Regions from separate parts of the Streptomyces sp. NPDC045778 genome, predicted to be linked through region 1. Evidence: riboswitches for the same ligand, from Rfam matches in the RefSeq annotation. Region 1 holds a riboswitch; the other holds the start of a gene.

The links. Region 1 has a riboswitch for glycine ahead of gcvP (aminomethyl-transferring glycine dehydrogenase). Riboswitches for the same ligand answer to the same signal wherever they lie in the genome.
Region 2: linked by a shared signal. The riboswitch ahead of gcvT (glycine cleavage system aminomethyltransferase GcvT) and the one ahead of gcvP (aminomethyl-transferring glycine dehydrogenase) in region 1 are both predicted to bind glycine.

Annotation. Positions count from the first base shown of each region.
Region 1 covers NZ_JBWKJZ010000014.1:4,824-14,828, reverse strand. Annotated here, with positions in the region: gene gcvP (aminomethyl-transferring glycine dehydrogenase) at 1-2,875, opposite strand, end outside; glycine riboswitch at 3,062-3,159, opposite strand; gene AC07GB_RS19315 (PRC-barrel domain-containing protein) at 3,295-3,666, shown strand; gene AC07GB_RS19310 (DNA polymerase IV) at 4,168-5,601, opposite strand; gene AC07GB_RS19305 (MerR family transcriptional regulator) at 5,774-6,412, opposite strand; gene AC07GB_RS19300 (bifunctional nuclease family protein) at 6,673-7,146, opposite strand; gene ftsR (transcriptional regulator FtsR) at 7,200-7,943, opposite strand; gene AC07GB_RS19290 (FHA domain-containing protein) at 7,986-8,933, opposite strand; gene AC07GB_RS19285 (DUF881 domain-containing protein) at 9,016-9,876, opposite strand; gene AC07GB_RS19280 (small basic family protein) at 9,882-10,005, opposite strand, start outside.
Region 2 covers NZ_JBWKJZ010000001.1:220,094-230,098, reverse strand. Annotated here, with positions in the region: gene AC07GB_RS01045 (YncE family protein) at 1-896, shown strand, start outside; gene AC07GB_RS01040 (GNAT family N-acetyltransferase) at 953-1,612, opposite strand; gene AC07GB_RS01035 (EF-hand domain-containing protein) at 1,694-1,909, shown strand; gene AC07GB_RS01030 (glycoside hydrolase family 25 protein) at 1,974-2,525, opposite strand; gene AC07GB_RS01025 (phosphatidylinositol-specific phospholipase C) at 2,756-3,631, shown strand; gene AC07GB_RS01020 (L-serine ammonia-lyase) at 3,662-5,032, opposite strand; gene glyA (serine hydroxymethyltransferase) at 5,217-6,479, opposite strand; gene gcvH (glycine cleavage system protein GcvH) at 6,505-6,882, opposite strand; gene gcvT (glycine cleavage system aminomethyltransferase GcvT) at 7,019-8,161, opposite strand; glycine riboswitch at 8,337-8,439, opposite strand; gene AC07GB_RS01000 (AAA family ATPase) at 8,574-9,338, shown strand; gene AC07GB_RS00995 (enhanced serine sensitivity protein SseB) at 9,410-10,005, shown strand, end outside.

The DNA of each region.
Region 1 (10,005 bases):
CGTCCAGCGGCGGGCAGGAGCAGACCAGGTTGCGGTCGCCGTACGCCTGGTCGATGCGGCGCACCGGCGGCCAGTACTTGTCCGCGGCCGACACGCCCGCGGGGAAGACGGCCTCGGCGCGGCTGTAGCCGTGCTCCCAGTCGTCGCCGAGGGCGGCGGCCGTGTGCGGCGCGTTCCGCAGCGGGTTGTCCTCGGCGGTCCACTCACCGCTCGCGACCTTCTCGATCTCCCCGCGGATGGCGATCATCGCCTCGCAGAACCGGTCGATCTCGGCCAGGTCCTCGCTCTCCGTCGGCTCGATCATGAGCGTGCCGGCGACCGGGAAGGACATGGTCGGCGCGTGGAAGCCGTAGTCGATGAGCCGCTTGGCGATGTCGTCCACGCTCACGCCCGTGGCCTTGCTCAGCGGCCGCAGGTCGATGATGCACTCGTGCGCGACCAGGCCGCCCGGACCGGTGTAGAGCACCGGGTAGTGCGGCTCCAGGCGCTTGGCGATGTAGTTCGCCGAGAGCACGGCCACCTGGGTGGCACGCTTGAGGCCCTCGCCGCCCATGAGTCGTACGTACGACCAGGAGATCGGCAGGATGCCGGCCGAGCCCCACGGCGCGGCGGAGATCGGGCCGACACCCGTCTCGGGGCCCGCGGCGGGCTGCAACGGGTGGTTCGGCAGGTACGGCGCGAGGTGCTCGCGCACCGCGACCGGGCCGACGCCCGGGCCGCCGCCGCCGTGCGGGATGCAGAAGGTCTTGTGCAGGTTCAGGTGCGAGACGTCGCCGCCGAAGTGACCCGGCTTGGCGAGGCCCACCAGGGCGTTGAGGTTGGCGCCGTCGACGTACACCTGACCGCCCGCCTCGTGCACGGCCGCGCAGATGTCGGCGACGTGCTCCTCGAACACGCCGTGCGTGGACGGGTAGGTGATCATCAGGACGGCCAGCTCGTCGCGGTGCTTCCCGATCTTGGCGCGCAGGTCCTCGACGTCGATCTCGCCGTCGTCGGCCGTCTTCACCACGACGACCTTCATCCCGGCCATGACGGCGCTCGCGGCGTTGGTGCCGTGCGCGGAGGACGGGATGAGGCAGACGGTGCGCTGGTCGTCGCCGTTCGCGCGGTGATAGCCCCGCACCGCGAGCAGACCGGCCAGCTCGCCCTGGGAGCCGGCGTTCGGCTGGAGGGAGACCTTGTCGTAGCCGGTGACCTCGGCGAGACGTTCCTCCAGCTCGCGGATCAGGGTCAGATAGCCCTGCGCCTGCTGGGCGGGCGCGAAGGGGTGCAGCTGCCCGAACTCCGGCCAGGTGACGGGCTCCATCTCCGTGGTCGCGTTGAGCTTCATCGTGCAGGAGCCGAGCGGGATCATGCCGCGGTCCAGCGCGTAGTCGCGGTCGGCGAGCCGGCGCAGGTAGCGCAGCATCGCGGTCTCGGAGCGGTGCTGGTGGAAGACCGGGTGGGTCAGGTACTCGTCGGTGCGCAGCAGGCCCGCGGGCAGGGTGTCCTCGACGCTCGCGTCCAGCGCCTCCACGTCGGCCTCGACGCCGAACGCCGTCCACAGCGCGGACAGCTGCGCGCGCGTGGTGGTCTCGTCGCAGGCGAACGACACGTGGTCGGCGTCGACCGGGTGGATGTTGACCCCGCCCTCGCGCGCCGCGGCGACCACGTCGGCGGCCTTGCCGGGCACGCGCGCGGTCAGCGTGTCGAAGTACGCGCCGTGCACGATCTCCACGCCGCCGGCCTTGAGGCCCTCGGCGAGCAGCGTGGCGTAGCGGTGGGTGCGCCGGGCGATCGTCCTGAGGCCCTCGGGGCCGTGGTAGACCGCGTACATCCCCGCCATGACGGCGAGCAGCACCTGGGCGGTACAGATGTTGCTGGTCGCCTTCTCGCGGCGGATGTGCTGCTCGCGGGTCTGGAGGGCGAGGCGGTAGGCCTTGTTGCCGTCGGCGTCGACGGACACGCCGACCAGGCGTCCGGGCAGGTTGCGGGCGAACTTCTCGTGCACCGCCATGTAGCCCGCGTGCGGGCCGCCGAAGCCCATCGGCACGCCGAAGCGCTGCGTGGTGCCGACGGCGATGTCGGCGCCCAGCTCGCCGGGCGAGGTGAGCAGCGTGAGCGCGAGCAGGTCGGCGGCCACGGTGACGATCGCGCCCAGGCCGTGGGCCTGCTCGATGACCGGCTTGAGGTCACGCACGGCACCGGAGGCGCCCGGGTACTGGACCAGCACGCCGTTGATCTCGCGCTCGGCGAGGTCGGCGGGGATGCCGTCGCCGAGGTCCGTGACGACGACCTCGACGCCGGCCGGCTCGGCCCGGGTCTGGATCACGGCGATGGTCTGCGGCAGCACGTCGGCGTCGACGACGAACACGCCGTTCTTGACCTTGCCGACGCGCCGGGAGAGGGCCATGGCCTCGGCGGCCGCGGTGCCCTCGTCGAGCAGCGAGGCGCCGGAGGTGGGCAGGCCCGTCAGGTCGGCGACGACGGTCTGGAAGTTGAGGAGCGCCTCCAGGCGACCCTGGGAGATCTCCGGCTGGTACGGCGTGTACGCCGTGTACCAGGAGGGGTTCTCCATCACGTTCCGCAGGATCACGGGCGGCGTGAACGTGCCGTAGTAGCCGAGCCCGATCATCGAGTCGAGCACCTGGTTGCGGTCCGCCAGGGAGCGCAGCTCGGCCAGGACCTCGGCCTCCGTACGCGCGCCGGGCAGCTCCAGGGCCTCGGCGTTCTTGATCACATCCGGCACGGCGGCGGCCGTCAGCTCGTCGAGGGAGCCGTACCCGACCTGGGCGAGCATCTTGGCGCGGGCTTCTGCATCGGGCCCTATGTGCCGCTGCTCGAAGGGGATTCCCTGCTCGAGCTGCGTGAGCGGAGTGCGAGGGGTGGCTGTCATTGCGGAGGCCTCCTGGTCTGACGCGACCTGCGAGGGGCACCACGGCGCGGGTACCCGGACGGCCTCCCCCTCTGTCATCTCAACCTGAGAGCTTCACAGCTCCGCCGGGGCGGCTCTGCTTTCACCGTCGGTGAGGAAGGGATCCGGACGTGCCCGCCCGACGCCCGCCCTGCTTTCCAGAGTGGCCTCGTCCGTGCGGTACAGGGGCCTGAGAGATTCCGGGGAGGAGTTGCTCCTTCGGCGCCTCCGGTGCTGCCACCGAAGAGCTCTCCCGCACGGGGTCAACAGCCGCTTGCCAGCCTACCAGCGCGGTCCGTGGCCGATCCCTCGAGTGGCCGCCCGCCCCGATGTGCTCTTTCGTAGGAATGACGACCGAAAAACGGATGAGCCCGGATGACTTGCGACCAATTGGAGGGAACGTGCAGACGGATATCGATCCCCGCAATCTGATCGGCCGCAAGGCGTTCGACCGCGACGGCACCAAGATCGGCACGGTCGACGAGATCTATCTCGACGACGCCACGGGCGCCCCGGAGTGGGCGGCCATACGCACCGGTCTGTTCAGCCGTGACGCGTTCGTCCCGCTGGAACCCAGCGAGCTGGTCAGGGACGGCACCCTGCGCGTCCCCTTCGAGCGCGCCCTGATCAAGGACGCCCCCGACTTCGGCGTCGGCCGCCACCTCTCCCCCGAGCAGGAACTCCAGCTCTACCGCCACTACGGCCTGGACGTGACACCACCCCCGGCGCCCGACCACGACTTCGGCCATAGGGCGGACGAGCCGGGCGCCTGACCCCCGCTCGGCCCCCACGGCGAACGATCCGACACCACGACTTCGCCTCCCGGCGGACGGGCCGGGCACTTGACCACGACTTCGCCTCCCGGCGGACGGGCCGGCCACTTGACCACGACTTCGCCTCCGGCGCAGACGAGCCGCGCCGCCGACAACCGCTTCGACCCCAGGGCGGACGAGCCGGGCGCCTGACCACTGCTCCGCCCCCACGGCGAACGAGCCGGGTACCTGACCACGGCTTCACCCCCGGCGCAGACGAGCCGCGCCCCCGACAACCGCTTCGACCCCAGGGCGGACAAGCCGGGCGCCTGACCACGGCTTCACCCCCACGGCGAACGAGCCGCGCACCCGGCCACCGCTTCGCCCCCCGGCGGACGGGCCGGGCACCTGACCACTGCTCCGCCCCCACAGCGGACGAGCCGCGCACCCGAGCACGACCTCAGCCACACGCCGGACGAGCCGAGCACCCGGCCCCCGCCCCACGGGGGACACGCGGGCCGCCTACCCAGCGCCTTCCGCCATCGGCAGCGCCCCCTCGCCCACCGCCGCCACCAAGGGCAGCGGATCCGAAGGCTCCAGCTCCGGGTCGTCCGTACGGAACGTCCGCACCCGCCCCGGCGCCGAACCCGGGGTCTCGAACCGCACGGTCACCCGCCCCAGGCCACTGCCCTGCACCCATCCGGGTCCGTACACCGCGTGCCGCACGTCGTGCCCCGCGGGCCACCGCCGCTCGGCGGGCACCACCGGCTCCCCGGCCGCTCCGTCGGCGCCGGGGCCGCCCTCCTCGGCCCCGGCGCCCACCGGGACCGCTGCGGCTTCCCCGTCCTCCGCCCCAGGCACCTGGGACTCGGCCCGCAGCACGGCGTGGGCCTGCGCGAACAGGTCCTCTTGCGTGAAGTCCGCCAGACCGCTCACGCCCACGCCGAGGAGCCGTACCCCGCCCGTGGTGTCCACGGACTCCAGGAGTCGCGCCGCCGCCTCCCGCACCACGGCAGGGTCGTCCGTGGGCCCCCGGAGCGTCTCGGAGCGCGTCAGCGTCGAGAAGTCGAACCTCCGCACCTTCAGGACGATGGTCCGCCCGGAGTGCCCGGCCGCCCGCAACCGCTGCACACACCGATCCGCGAGCCGCGCCACCTCCATCCGCACCCGGACGCGGTCGTGGATGTCCACGTCGTACGTGTCCTCGACGCTGACCGACTTCGTGTCCCGCTCGGCCACCACGGGCCGCTCGTCCCGGGCCAGCGCCATCGCGTACAGCGCCCCGCCGTGGGCCTTGCCCAGGAGCCGCACCAGCTCGTCCTCCCCGGCCTCGGCCAGTTCCTCCACCGTGGTGATCCCCGCCCGTCGCAGATGGTCCCCGGTCGCGGGGCCCACGCCGGGCAGCACCCGCACGGCCATCGGCCCGAGCAGCGCCCGCTCCGTGCCGGCCGCTATCAGCACGAGCCCGTCGGGCTTGGCCTGCTCGGAGGCGATCTTCGCCACCATCTTGGAGACGGCCAGGCCCACGGACCCGGTGAGCCCGGTCACCCGCAGGATGTCCGCGCGCAGCCGCTCCCCCACGGCCCGCGCGGACACGGCGTCGTCCGCGACGCCGCCCGCCTCCAGGTCCACGAAGGCCTCGTCCAGGCTGAGCGGCTCCACGAGCGGCGACAGCTGCCGGAGCAGCCCCATGACCTGCTCGCTGATCTCCCGGTACAGGCCGAAGCGGGGCACCAGATACGCGGCGTTCGGCGCGAGGCGCCGCGCCTGCCCCATCGGCATCGCCGAATGCACTCCGAACCGCCGGGCCTCGTAGGACGCGGTCGCCACCACACCGCGCGGCCCCAGGCCACCGACCACGACGGCCTTGCCGCGCAGGCTCGGCTTCGCGGCCTGCTCGGCGGACGCGTAGAAGGCATCCATGTCCAGATGCAGGATCGTCGGCGCGGTTCTCACGCCTCTGATGCTGCCCTACGCCACTGACAACGCCCGCGACCAGTGGCCGCGGGCGAAGACCGGCGAGGCGGCGCGGAGGGGCGCCCCCAAAGGGCGCGTACGGGCCTGTGCGCGCCCGTAGGCGCACGGGAGGGGCGCTGGGCGCCGGGGCCTCCGCTCGCCCCTCAGAGCCTCACACAGCGCGATTGCGGCGCTGCGCCAGCTCGTCCCCCGGGTGGTTCCCGACGAGGGTCTCCCCCGTGTCGACGCGCTCGCCGTGCAGCTGCGACAGGGCCGCCTCGACGTCACGCCAGACGACACCGACGGCGATCCCGAAGACGCCCTGACCGCCCTGGAGCAGCTCGTGGACCTCACCGGGCGACGTGCACTCGTACACCGTCGCGCCGTCGCTCATCAGCGTCGTGCGCTCAAGGTCACGGAAGCCGCTGTCCCGCAGGTGCTGCACCGTGGTGCGGATGTTCTGCAACGAGACACCCGTGTCGAGGAAGCGCTTCACGATCTTCAGGACGACCACGTCCCGGAAGCTGTAGAGCCGCTGGGTCCCGGAGCCGCCCGCGGCGCGCACGCTGGGCTCGACGAGACCGGTGCGCGCCCAGTAGTCGAGCTGGCGGTAGGTGATGCCCGCAGCCGCGCACGCCGTCGGGCCCCGATAGCCGATCCGGTCCCGCTCGCCTTGCTGCGCCTGGCCTTCCGGTCCGGACGGGCCACCGCTACCGTGGACCGGCACCGGGCGCCTCAACGAGGGTTCGGCCGAGCCGCCGTGCAGCGGATAGGAACCGCCCACCGCTGTACCGTCGCCGCTGCTTCTCACGCCGACCTCCGTCCTTGACCTGCCTTCTCGACGGTAGGCAGTCGCCAGGGGCTCGTCAACGATCGCCACACTCGGCACGCCGAGTGATAATCACCCTGCGAGTGGTTTCCCGTCCCACACTGCGGGGAAAGGCTAGCCGAATGCTCCGGAGCGGGCCCCTCGGCCGCCCCTCGCGGGGTCTCTCGGCCGCCCGCCCGCCACCGGCGGCAGCTGGCCCACTCTGCGGACCGTGCCCCCTGCACGCAGCGGACCGCGACCTGTCACTGGCTGCTGGTGCCGAAGTCCTCGGGCGAGATCTGGTCGAGGAACTCGCGGAACTTCTCCACCTCGTCCTCCTGCTCGTCAGGGATCGCGATCCCCGCGTCGTCGAGCACACCGTCACTGCCGAAGATCGGCGTCCCGGTGCGCAGGGCCAGCGCTATGGCGTCCGAGGGACGGGCGCTCACCTCGACTCCACTGGCGAAGACCAGCTCGGCGTAGAACACGCCTTCCCTGAGGTCGGTGATGCGCACTTCGGTGAGCTCCTGACCGACGGCTTCCAGCACGTCCTTGAACAGGTCGTGGGTCAGCGGCCGCGCGGGGGCCATGCCCTGCTGTGCGAAGGCGATGGCGGTCGCCTCCCCTGGTCCGATCCAGATGGGGAGGTACCGGTCGCCTCCCACTTCACGCAGGAGCACGATCGGCTGGTTGGAGGGCATTTCGACCCGGACACCTACGACGTCGAGCTCGTTCACACAGCAACCCTAGGACGTGCCCGGCGGGTTTGGGTAGTCGGGCACCCGTCGAGTCAGCGCTCCCGCACGCCGAGCGCACTGTGCACGAGTGCCGCGTGCAGCCGTCCCGCGAGTCCCGCCAGCTCTTTCGTACGCGCTTGCGCGTGCGCCCTGGTCTGCGGATTGCGGTGCCTGCGCAGCGGCGCCACGACCTGGTCCACCAGCGCCGCGTCCCGCTCCGCCGCGGCCTTCATGGCACGCAGATGACGCGGCTCGATACCAAACCGCCCCAGCTCGACGACCAGCGCGGCCACGGTCACGGCGTCCGCGTCATAGCTGCCGTCCGGCAACGCGGTGATCAGGCCGTACGACTCCCACTCGGCCAGTTGCCCCTCGTCGGCCTCCACGGCGGCGAGCAGGGCTTCGCGCCCCACCCGGGCGGCGGTGCGCTCGTCCTCCGCCGCGGCCTCGCCGTCCTCGGCCCCGTCGCGCTGCTGCCCCACGGAGGGCAGCGTGACCTGCTCGCCCCGCTCCACCGCATCCAGGTGCTCGCGGATGACCTTCAGGGGCAGATAGTGGTCACGCTGCATCCGCAGGACGTGCGCCAGCCGCTCGACGTCCTCGGGGCTGAACTTGCGGTATCCGGACGGCGTGCGCTGCGGTTCGATGAGGCCCTCGGACTCCAAGAACCTGATCTTGGAGATGGTGACCTCGGGAAATTCGTCACGCAGCACGTTCAGCACGGCGCCGATGCTCATCAGCCGGTGTTCCGCAGCGGCGGTGCCGTGACCGGCACCGCCCCTCGGTGTGTGCAGCATGGACCTTCCTCAAGCTTCCCCCGGACCGTGTCCGGGGGCGGGTCAGATGCCCCGCTGGCTCGCGTAGAAGACCAGCCGGTACTTGCCGATCTGCACCTCGTCGCCGTTGGACAGCGCGACGGAGTCGATCCGCTCCCGGTTCACGTACGTGCCGTTGAGGCTGCCGACATCGGCGACGGTGAAGCTGCCGTCCGCGGCGCGACGGAACTCCACGTGGCGGCGCGACACGGTCACGTCGTCCAGGAAGATGTCGCTCTGCGGGTGGCGGCCCGCCGTCGTCAGGTCGCCGTCGAGCAGGAAGCGGCTGCCCGAGTTCGGCCCGCGCCGGACCACGAGCAGGGCCGACCCGAGCGGCAGCGCGTCCACGGCCGCCTGGGCCTCGGGCGACAGCGCCGGGGACGCCGTCTGGCCCGTGACCTCGGCGTCATAGGCCTCGAGACCGGAGATGGAGATCGTCGAAGTGGTTTCGGACGGGCGCTCGCTCACCACTCCGGGCCGCAGCGGCGCACCGCAGTTGGAACAGAACCGGCTCGCCTGCGCATTGCGGTTACCGCACCTCTGACACACCAGGGCCGACATGGACGGATCCTCCTGCCGCGGCTGCCCCGCTGGGGCGTGGGACGCGTACGGGTCGGAAAACCCTCCACCCGTACCTGAGGTCGACGGATCCCCGAAACCTATGCGGCCGGAAGTAGCAGGGTCAACAGACGACGCGCCCTGTCCGCCCGAATTGTCACCACCCGGACCAGCCACCTGGTCCCGGAACAGCGGGCGCTCGCCCACCTGGGTCTCCGGCACGTCTCCCTGGCGCGGCGCACGATGACGCGCGTCCTCACGCGCACTCTTGCCGAACAACTTCGCAAACAACTTCACGGGCGATTCCCCTTGACCGAAACAGACCCGCCCGTGGGGCAGGACGAACCCTGACTGCACACACCGGCGTGCATCGCCAACACGGACATCCTCACAACGTCCGTATCCGCCAAACAGTTTCCACCACGCACCCCGTCCCGGGTGCGCCGACCCCCCGCAACCTCATGCCCTGGACCAAAGGCCCGCATGCGCCCCCGCCTCACTGGGAGGACGACCGAGCGTAGTCAGGCCGCTTCGCCGGTCGCAAGGCGTCCACGACGATCTTCTCCGTACGTGCGACAGCGACCGTGGCCTGCTCCTTCTCCAGAGTCTGCACCACCCCTCCCGGGATGTTCAGCGCGGGCTCCAGGTCCTGGGGCTTGCCGATGACCTTGAAGCGGTAGGGCTTGGCGACCTTCCGGCCGTCCACGCGCACACCGCCTCCCGCCGCGTCCGACAGATGGGTGCCGGCCACCACCCGTACGTCATTGACCTGGATGGCCTCCGCGCCCGCGGCGCGCAGCTCCTGGATGGCGTCGAGCAGCATGTGTGCCTCCACCGTCCCCTTCTTGTCGTCGATCGTCAGCGTGATGCCCGGCCCCTGCGCGGCGACCGTGCCCGCCAGGATGCCGAGTTGCCGTTCCCTCTCGGCGGTCTGCTTGCGCGCCTCCTCGGCCTGGTCCGAGCTGCTCTCAAGACCCGTGCGCTGTTCTTCGAGGCGTCGCTTCTCATCTTCCAGACGCTGAGTACGGTCATCCAGTTCATCGAGGATGCGCACAAGATCTTCTTGTCGCGCTCCGCGCAGCGCGTCGCTGCTGTCGTTGGTGGACCGCACCTGGATGGCCAGGCCCAGGCCGAGGACGAAGAGCAGCAGGGCCACGATGAGTTGAGCACGTGTCAGGCGCGGGGGCCACAGCCCCTGCACGAGCCGCTGGCGGCCGGTCAGCGGCGCGGGCCCCACCGCGCCGCCCGCAGCCTCGCTCCCGGCCCTCCCGGGCGTCACCGGAACCTCGGGGGGCAGTTCCCTGCGCCGGCCGTCACCGGGCGTGTCGTCCCCGTTCACGGGGCTCGTCGAGCTCATCGGCATCACGCCCGGAAGACATGCCGGCGGATGGCCGCGGCGTTGGAGAAGATGCGGATCCCGAGGACCACGACGACGCCCGTCGACAGCTGGGCACCCACGCCCAGCTTGTCGCCCAGGAAGACGATC
Region 2 (10,005 bases), on a different contig from region 1:
CCGTGATCGACCCGGCGACGTACAAGGTCATCGACACGATCCCGGTCGGCGTCCAGCCCCAGCACGTCGTCCCCTCCTGGGACATGAAGACGCTCTGGGTCAACAACAACCGCGGCCACACCCTGACGCCCATCGACCCCAAGACCGGCGACGCGGGCAAGCCGGTCGAGGTCCACGACCCGTACAACCTCTACTTCACGCCCCACGGCAAGTACGCCGTGGTCATGGCCTCCATGGACCGCGAGCTGGTCTTCCGCGATCCGCACACCATGAAGCGGAAGAAGACCGTCCCGGTGACCTGTTACGGCGTCAACCACGCCGACTTCTCCCTCGACGGCCGCTACTTCATCGTCTCCTGCGAGTTCAGCGGTGAGCTGCTGAAGGTCGACACGGAGGACATGAAGGTCGTCGGCCAGCAGAAGCTGCCCTTCGACGGGGCCATGCCGCAGGACGTGAAGGTGTCGCCCGACGGCAAGAAGTTCTACGTCGCCGACATGATGGCCGACGGCATGTGGGTCCTGGACGGCGACAAGTTCGACAAGCCGAAGCTCCTGCCCACCGGCAAGGGCTGCCACGGCCTGTACGTCAGCCGCGACTCCCGCGAGATGTACGTGTCGAACCGGGGCGAGGGCACGGTCTCCGTCTTCGACTTCCACCGGGACAAGCTCACCAAGAAGTGGCGCCTGCCCGACGGCGGCAGCCCCGACATGGGCGGCGTCTCCGCCGACGGCCACACGCTGTGGCTCTCCGGCCGGTACGACTCCGAGGTCTACGCGATCGACACCCGGACCGGCGTCCAGGTCGCCCGCATCCCCGTCGGCGGAGGCCCCCACGGCCTGGCCGTCTACCCCCAGCCGGGCCGCTACTCGCTGGGGCACACCGGCATCTTCCGCTGACCCGCGCCTGCTCCGGGCAGGCGGGCGGGTGACGACGGCGCGCGGGCGGTGACCTTTCAGCGGGCGTGGAAGAGGGCCTCCGCGCCCACGGGGCGGAACCCCGCCGCCTGGAAGGCCCGGACGCTGCGGGCGTTGCCCGGGGCCTGCTGGGCCCACACCATGGCGCCGCCCGGCACGAGGGCCCGGGCCGCCGAGGCGAGCGCACGCCCGAGCCCCCGGTGGCGCGCCGGCTCGTCGACCTCCACGGACACCTCCCAGCGCCCCGCGACCCCGCGCCCGAGGACGACGACGCCGCCCCCGCCGGACGCCCACACCCGCACGTCGTCGCGCCGCTTGAGGGCCCGGGCCACCCGGGGGTGGTCGGGGTCGGTCAACTCGCGCAGGCCGAGGGCCGCATCGGGCGGGCCGGGCACGGCGGACGCCACGGTGACGAGGTCGATGGTGTCCACGGCGAGCCCGGTCCGCTGCCCGAAGGCGGCGAGGAAGCCCGGGCTCATCGTCGCGGCCAGCGGGTCGCAGCCCGCCCCGGCCACGGCGGCACGTACCCACTCCGGGTCCTCGTCCGTGAAGACGACGGAGTGCGCTGTGAACGACATCACCCCGGCGTCGCGCGGCGACGGCTGCGGTACGACAGTGGTGCTGCCGTCCGGGGGCGGGAACACCCCGCGGGCGGCGGAGGCGAGAATGCCGTCGAGCGTCGTCGATGCGCTGGCCATGGCCGTACTCCCTGCAATCGTCACCCGGACCGGCCGTTACCCTAACCCCCGTCAGTAGGACACGAAGAAGGGGCGGACCCGGTGGCGGACATCGAGGAAGCACGCAAGCAGTTCGACCGGTTCGACGCGGACGGCGACGGCTACATCACGGCGGCGGAGTACAAGACCGCCATGGCACAGATGGGGGACTGGAACGTCACCGAGTCGGTGGCCGAGGCCATCATCAAGTCCAAGGATCAGAACGGCGACAAGCTGCTCTCCTTCGACGAGTTCTGGGCGAGCCTGAACCGCGCCTGAGCGCACCCGGACCACCGGACGGGCCAGGGCTCCCCTGGCCCGTCCGCCGTTCCACCGCCCCGCGCTAGGGCGTGGCCCAGGCCCGCATCGCGGCCTTGTCGGGGAAGTCCGCCACGTTCTTGTCCAGCGGGGTCGAGGTGTACTGGTGGATGCGCCACGTGGCGCGGATGCGGGGCTTGCCCGCCGTCACGTAGTCGGCGATCCAGAGGCCGTCGCCCGCGTACGACGTCGTGTCCCGGTTCAGCCAGAAGTCGCGGTTGGTGTACAGCAGGGTCCGGTGGTGCGGGCGCAGGCGTTTCACCTCCTTGATGAAGCGGTCCTTCTCCGCGTTCGTCGCCGCCGTGTGGTCACCGGTCCACTCCCAGTCCACGGCCAGGAACTCGCCCGCTCTCTCCGGGGCCTTGGCGACGAAGTACTCCGCCTGGGCCGTGATGTTGCCCGGCCAGAGGAAGTGGTAGAAGCCCACGACGCAGCCGGCGTCCCGGGCCTGTCCCGTCTGGGCCGACAGGCGTGGGTTGATGTAGGAGCGGCCCTCGGTGGCCTTCACGATCACGAAGGAGACGCCTTCGGTCGAGAAGGACGACTGGTGGGAACTGACGTCGATGCCGCGCAGCATGGATGACCTCCGGGCGTAGGGGAGGGAGGAAGGGAGAGCAAGGGAGAGCAAGGGAGAGGAAGAGAGGGGAGACGAGGCGGGTCGCTGCCGGGGAACGAGGGGCGTGGGGGGTTCGCCCCGGCGGTCAGTGAAACGTGAACTGTTGACTGTGGATTGACCGTTCCCCGCTACAGGCGTTCCCATCCATACTGAGGGCCCTTCCCACACCCCCCACCCCCACGGGAACCCACATGGCCCTCAGCCGTCGCACCTTCCTCACCGCCGCGGGCGCCACCGCCTCCGCCGCCCTCGTCGGCACGTCCGCCGCACGGGCCGTCGCCCGCCCCCTCGACGGCCGCGACTGGCTGGCGGGGATCGACGCCTCGACGCCCCTTGAGCGCCTCACGATTCCCGGTACGCACGACTCCGGCGCCCGGTTCGGCGGCTGGTGGGTGGAGTGCCAGAACACCACGCTCGGGCAGCAACTGGCGTCCGGCATACGGTTCCTGGACATCCGGTGCCGGGCCTTCGAGGGCTCCTTCACCATCCACCACGCGGCGTTCTACCAGAATCTGAACTTCGACGACGTGCTCGGTGCCTGCCGGGACCTCCTCGCCGCCCGGCCGTCGGAGACCGTCCTGATGCGGGTCAAGCAGGAGTACTCGCAGGAGAGCGACAGCGCGTTCCGCGCGATCTTCGACGATTATCTGGGCCGACGGGGCTGGCGGTCCCTCTTCCACATCGGGCAGACCTGGCCGCGCCTCGGCGACGTCCGCGGCCGCGTCGTCCTCATCGCCGACAACGGCGGGCTTCCCGGCGGCATCCGCTGGGGGGACACGGGGACCTTCGACATCCAGGACGACTGGAACGCCGCCCCGGCCGCGAAGTACCCGAAGATCGAGGCCCACTTCCGCAAGGCGGTGGCCCAGCCCGGCAAGCAGTACGTCAACTTCGTGAGCACGGCGGCCGGGCTTCCGCCGCGCTGGAACTCCGACGGCCTGAACCCCCGGGCGCACGCCGTCCTCGACAGTGCCGAGGGGCGGGCCTGGCGCGGGCTCGGGATCGTCCCGATGGACTACCCGAACACCCGCGCCGGCCTGGTGGAGTCACTCATCGCCCACAACTGAGCCCGGAGGGGCTCCGGAGGGGCTCCGGGCTCAGCACTCGATGATGTTCACGGCGAGGCCGCCGCGTGCCGTCTCCTTGTACTTCACGCTCATGTCGGCGCCGGTCTCCTTCATGGTCTTGATGACCTTGTCGAGGGACACCTTGTGGGAGCCGTCGCCGCGCATGGCCATGCGGGCGGCGGTGACGGCCTTCACCGCGGCCATGCCGTTGCGCTCGATGCACGGGATCTGGACGAGGCCGCCGACCGGGTCGCAGGTCAGGCCCAGGTTGTGCTCCATGCCGATCTCGGCGGCGTTCTCCACCTGCTCCGGGGAGCCGCCGAGGACCTCGGCGAGGGCGCCCGCCGCCATCGAGCAGGCGGAGCCGACCTCGCCCTGGCAGCCGACCTCGGCGCCGGAGATCGAGGCGTTCTCCTTGAAGAGCATGCCGATCGCGCCGGCCGCGAGCAGGAAGCGGACCACGCCCTCCTCGTCGGCGCCGGGCACGAAGTTCATGTAGTAGTGCAGGACCGCGGGGATGATGCCCGCGGCGCCGTTCGTCGGGGCGGTCACGACGCGGCCGCCCGCGGCGTTCTCCTCGTTCACCGCCATCGCGTACAGCGTGATCCACTCCATCGCGCGGGCCTGCGGGTCGCCCTCGGCGCGCAGCTGGCGCGCGGAGTGGGCGGCGCGGCGGCGGACCTTCAGGCCGCCGGGCAGGATGCCCTCGCGGGACATGCCGCGCGAGACGCAGGCCTGCATCACGCGCCAGATGTCGAGCAGGCCCTCGCGGATCTCGTCCTCGGTGCGCCAGGCCTTCTCGTTCTCCAGCATCATCGCGGAGATGGAGAGGCCGGTCTCGGCGGAGAGGCGGAGCAGCTCGTCACCGGTGCGGAAGGGGTACTTCAGGACCGTGTCGTCGGGCACGATCGGGTTCTGGCCCTCGACGGCCGCCTCGTCGACGACGAAGCCGCCGCCGACCGAGTAGTACGTCTTCTCCAGGACGAGGCCGCCCTCGCGGTCGTACGCGAAGATCGTCATGCCGTTCGCGTGGTACGGCAGCGCCTTGCGGCGGTGCAGGACCAGGTCCTCGTCGAAGTCGAAGTCGATCTCGTGCATGCCGAGGACGTTCAGGCGCCGCGAGGTCTTGATCTCCTCGACGCGGTCGTCGGCCGTCTCCACGTTCACCGTGCGCGGGGACTCGCCCTCCAGGCCGAGCAGGACGGCCTTGGGCGTGCCGTGGCCGTGGCCCGTGGCGCCGAGGGAGCCGTACAGCTCGGCGCGTACGGCCGTGGTGTGGGCCAGCAGGCCCTCGTTCTTGAGGCGGCGGGCGAACATGCGCGCCGCGCGCATCGGGCCGACCGTGTGGGAGCTGGACGGGCCGATGCCGATCGAGAACAGGTCGAAGACCGAGATGGCCACGAGAGAACTCCAATGGTGGGTGGTAGACGCCGTTGTCTGCCGGTCGTGCGAGGGCGGTGCTGCGCGGGCTCGGCGGGCTTACGGGACTGCTGGTCGGGGACGCGGTGCGGGGCACCGCGTACACCGTCCTCATGTCCAGTGTGCGCGGTGCCCCGGAAGTCCGTGCCAATAAAAGCGTACGAAACTACTTCAGGCCGGGGTACAGCGGGTGCTTCGCGGCCAGAGCGGACACGCGGCCCCGCAGGGACTCGGCGTCGAAGCCGGGCTTCAGCGCCTCCGCGATGACGTCGGCGACCTCGCGGAAGTCCTCGGCGCCGAAGCCGCGGGTGGCCAGGGCCGGGGTGCCGATGCGCAGGCCGGAGGTGACCATCGGCGGGCGCGGGTCGTTCGGGACCGCGTTGCGGTTGACCGTGATGCCGACCTCGTGGAGGCGGTCCTCGGCCTGCTGGCCGTCCAGCTCGGAGTTGCGCAGGTCCACCAGGACCAGGTGCACGTCCGTGCCGCCCGAGAGGACGTCCACGCCGACGGCCTTGGCGTCCTCCTGGACCAGGCGCTCGGCCAGGATGCGGGCGCCGTCCAGGGTCCGCTGCTGGCGCTCCTTGAACTCCTCCGACGCCGCGACCTTGAAGGAGACGGCCTTGGCCGCGATCACGTGCTCCAGGGGGCCGCCCTGGAAACCGGGGAAGACCGCGGAGTTCAGCTTCTTCGCGAAGTCCTTGCTGCGGGCCAGGATGATGCCGCCGCGCGGGCCGCCGAGCGTCTTGTGCGTGGTGGAGGTCACCACGTCCGCGAACGGCACCGGGTTCGGGTGCAGGCCCGCGGCGACGAGGCCGGCGAAGTGCGCCATGTCGACCCACAGGTACGCGCCGACCTCGTCGGCGATCCGGCGGAACTCGGCGAAGTCCAGCTGACGCGGGTAGGCCGACCAGCCCGCGATGATCACCTTGGGGCTGTTCTCCTTGGCCAGGCGCTCGACCTCGGCCATGTCGACCAGGCCGGCCTCGTCCACGTGGTACGGGACCACGTTGAACTGCTTGCCGGAGAAGTTCAGGCGCATGCCGTGGGTGAGGTGGCCGCCGTGCGCCAGGTCCAGGCCGAGGATCGTGTCGCCGGGCTTGGCGATGGCGAAGAGCGCGGCCTGGTTGGCGGAGGCGCCGGAGTGCGGCTGGACGTTGGCGTACTCGGCGCCGAACAGCTCCTTGACCCGGTCGATCGCGATCTGCTCGGCCACGTCGACGTGCTCGCAGCCGCCGTAGTAGCGGCGGCCGGGGTAGCCCTCGGCGTACTTGTTGGTGAGGACCGTGCCCTGGGCCTCCATGACGGCGACCGGAGCGAAGTTCTCCGAGGCGATCATTTCCAGGGTGGACTGCTGGCGGTTCAGCTCGGCGTCGACGGCCGCGGCGACGTCCGGGTCGAGCTGGTGGAGGGGGGTGTTCAGAAGCGACATCGGAAGATCAGTCCTTACGCCGTGGTCAGCTGCCTGCGAACGCGGTGTACTCGTCGGCGGAGAGCAGGTCGCCCGGCTCCTCGGCGACGCGCACCTTGAACAGCCAGCCGCCCTCGAAGGGGGCCGAGTTCACCAGGGACGGGTCGTCCACCACGTCCTGGTTGGCCTCGACGACCTCACCGGAAACCGGCGAGTACAGGTCGCTGACCGACTTCGTCGACTCCAGCTCACCGCAGGTCTCACCCGCGGTGACGGAGTCGCCGACCGACGGCAGGTCGGCGTAGACGACGTCACCGAGCGCGTTGGCCGCGAACTCGGTGATGCCGACCTTCGCCACACCGTCCTCGGTGGCCGACAGCCACTCGTGCTCCTTGCTGTAACGCAGCTGCTGGGGGTTGCTCATGGCGTGAATTCTCCTGTACGCGGGCGTGTGCTGATGAACGCGGGGATGTGCAGTCTTACGGAGTGAGACGGGACGGACGGGGCGCCGCCGGACGGACCGGACCCCGGCGCGTCCGCTCCCGGCCCGGTGCGCGCGTCTACTTCTGGCGCTTGTAGAAGGGCAGCGCCACGACCTCGTACGGCTCGTGGGTACCGCGGATGTCCACGCCCACCCCCGTCGACGAAGCGGTGCCCGGCTCGGCGTGGGCCGGGTCGACGTACGCCATCGCGATCGGCTTGCCGAGCGTCGGCGACGGGGCGCCGGAGGTGACCTGGCCGATGACCTGGCCGTTCGCCACGACGTCCATGCCCGCGCGCGGGACCCTGCGGCCCTCGGCGACCAGGCCGACGAGCTTGCGCGGCGGCGCGCTCTCGGCCCGCTCGGCGGCGGCCTTCAGGGCGTCACGGCCCACGAAATCGTCCGCGTGACTCGTCTTGTCGAACTTCACGACCCGGCCCAGGCCCGCGTCGAAGGGGGTGAGCGACGTCGTCAGCTCGTTGCCGTACAGCGGCATGCCCGCCTCCAGGCGGAGCGTGTCGCGGCAGGACAGGCCGCATGGCACGAGCCCGACGGGGGTACCCGCGTCGGTGAGCGCCCGCCAGAGCTTCTCGGCGTGCTGCGGCTCCACGAACAGCTCGAAGCCGTCCTCGCCGGTGTAGCCCGTGCGGGCGATCAGGGCGGGCACGCCCGCCACGGTGCCCGGCAGGCCCGCGTAGTACTTCAGGCCGTCCAGGTCGGCGTCCGTGAGCGACTTCAGGATGCCGGGGGACTCCGGGCCCTGCACCGCGATCAGGGCGTAGGCGTCGCGGTCGTCACGGACCTCGGCGTCGAAGCCGGCGGCGCGCTCGGTGAGGGCGTCCAGGACCGTCTGGGCGTTGGAGGCGTTGGCCACGACCATGTACTCGGTCTCGGCCAGGCGGTAGACGATCAGGTCGTCCAGGATCCCGCCGTCCGGCCGGCAGATCATGGTGTACCGGGCGCGGCCCACGGAGACGGAGCCGATGTTGCCGACCAGTGCGAAGTTCAGCAGGTCCACGGCCTGGGCGCCGGTCACGGTGATCTCGCCCATGTGGGAGAGGTCGAAGAGGCCGGCCTTGGTGCGCACGGCGTTGTGCTCGTCGCGCTCGCTGCCGTACCGCAGCGGCATGTCCCAGCCCGCGAAGTCGGTCATGGTGGCGCCCAGCGAGCGGTGCAGGGCGTCGAGGGCGGTCTGACGTGGGGCGCTTGCGGTCTGACTCATCAGTACTGGCTCCAGGGCATGACGGGCGAGGTCTGTCCTCCCCATCTGTCATAAACCTGAGAGGTTCACCACGCACCGCGCGTATAACGGAGCATGACTTGCACCTTGGGTGGAGCCGCCCCGCTGATCGGGCCGGACGGCCCTGCCGGGGGAGCGGCTCGCTTTTCAGATGTGCCTCGCCCGCGCGGTACGGGGCCTGAGAGATTCAAGGGAGGAACTTGCTCCTTCGGCGCCCCGCGACGCTCACGCGCCGCCGGGGACTCTCCCGCGCGGATTCAAGCGGCCGGTATGGAGTTGGCGCGCACATCATTGCACGCGCCCCCGCTTCACAACAGCCGCAACCAGGGAGTCCCCCGCCGTCGTCTTCGTAGGGCATTACCTTCTCTTTACACTCGACGGAGAAGTACTGGGGATGAGTGACGTGATGAGCATGGGGAGGCCGATCACGGTGCGCAGGAGCAGTGCTTATGCGACGACCACGGGTGTCTCGCTGCCCAAGGCGGGGGCAGTGCTGCCCGGCGCGGGCGTCGCGCTGCCGCCGCAGCCGGGCGCCCCGGCCGGTCCGGCGCGGGAGGCCGTCACCGGCGTCCCCCGCGCCGTGGTGCGCGACCTCAGGGACCGGCCGCGGCCCGGTCCGCGCCGCCTGATGTTCGCCGCCGGTGACGTCGTGGTGGTCTCCGGGCTTCCCGGCAGCGGCAAGTCCACGCTGATGCGGCGCGCCGTCGCGGGCCCGCGCGTGGACTCCCAGGACACCCGCGACCGCTGGGCGGCCCGCGTGCCGCGCCGCGTCCCGTACGCGCTCTACCGCCCCTTGGTCCGCCTCGCGCACTACGCCCACCTGCGCCGGACGCTGCGCGCGGGCACCGGCGTCGTCGTCCACGACTGCGGCACGCAGCCGTGGGTGCGCCGCTGGCTCGCCCGCGCGGCCGCCCGCCGCGGGGCCACGCTGCACCTGCTGCTCCTCGACGTGCCCGCGCCCCTCGCCCTCGACGGCCAGCGCGCCCGCGGCCGCGGCGTCTCCCGGTACGCCTTCGCGCGGCACCGCAGGACGGTCGGGCGCCTGGTCCGGGACGCCGAGAGCGGGCTCCTGCCGCGCGGCTGCGGCTCGGCGGTGCTGCTCGACCGGGAGGCGGCGGGAGCCCTGCGTGAGCTGGGCTTCGAGGCTCTGGACGGGTAGGGCGGGGCGCGCCTGCCGGGCGGCGTTAGGGTCGGGCCGCAGGACAGCACGCAGAGCAGGGGTCGAGACAGATGGACTTTCCGGGGGACGTACCGGTACAGGCGCACGCCCATCCCTACGGCGGCTGGCCCGCCAACGAACTGGAGGAGGTGCTCGCCGCCTCGCTCGGAGCGCCGCCGTCGGAGGCGACGGGCGCCCGCATAGTGGAGGTGCTCGGCCGCAGCAGGCTGTGGATCCCGCTGCCGAACGGGGGCGGGCCCGAGAGCGCCACGCTCGACCTGCCGACCCTGGAGCTTGACGGGCAGGCGTTCGTGCCCGTCTTCACGTCGGAGCAGGAGTTCCAGCAGGCCACGGGCGGGCGGATGAGCTGCACGGTGGCGCCCGCGGTGGAGTTCGCGCGCGGCCTGGCGCCGGAGCTGGGCATCGCGCTGAACCCGGAGGGCACGGTGGCGGTGCCGCTGCCGCCCGCCGCGGTGGCCGCCCTTTGCCAGGTGGGGCGGACGGAGCTGGACGGGCCCGCGAGCGGCGGCCGGGTCCGGCTCTTCGAGCCCGACTGGCAGGACGACCCGGTGGACTTCCTGACCGCCGCGTCCCGGGAGTTCGAGGCCACGGGCGCGGTGCTCAGCGCGCGGCGCTGCCTCGCCGCCGTCGAGACCGAGGCCCCCAC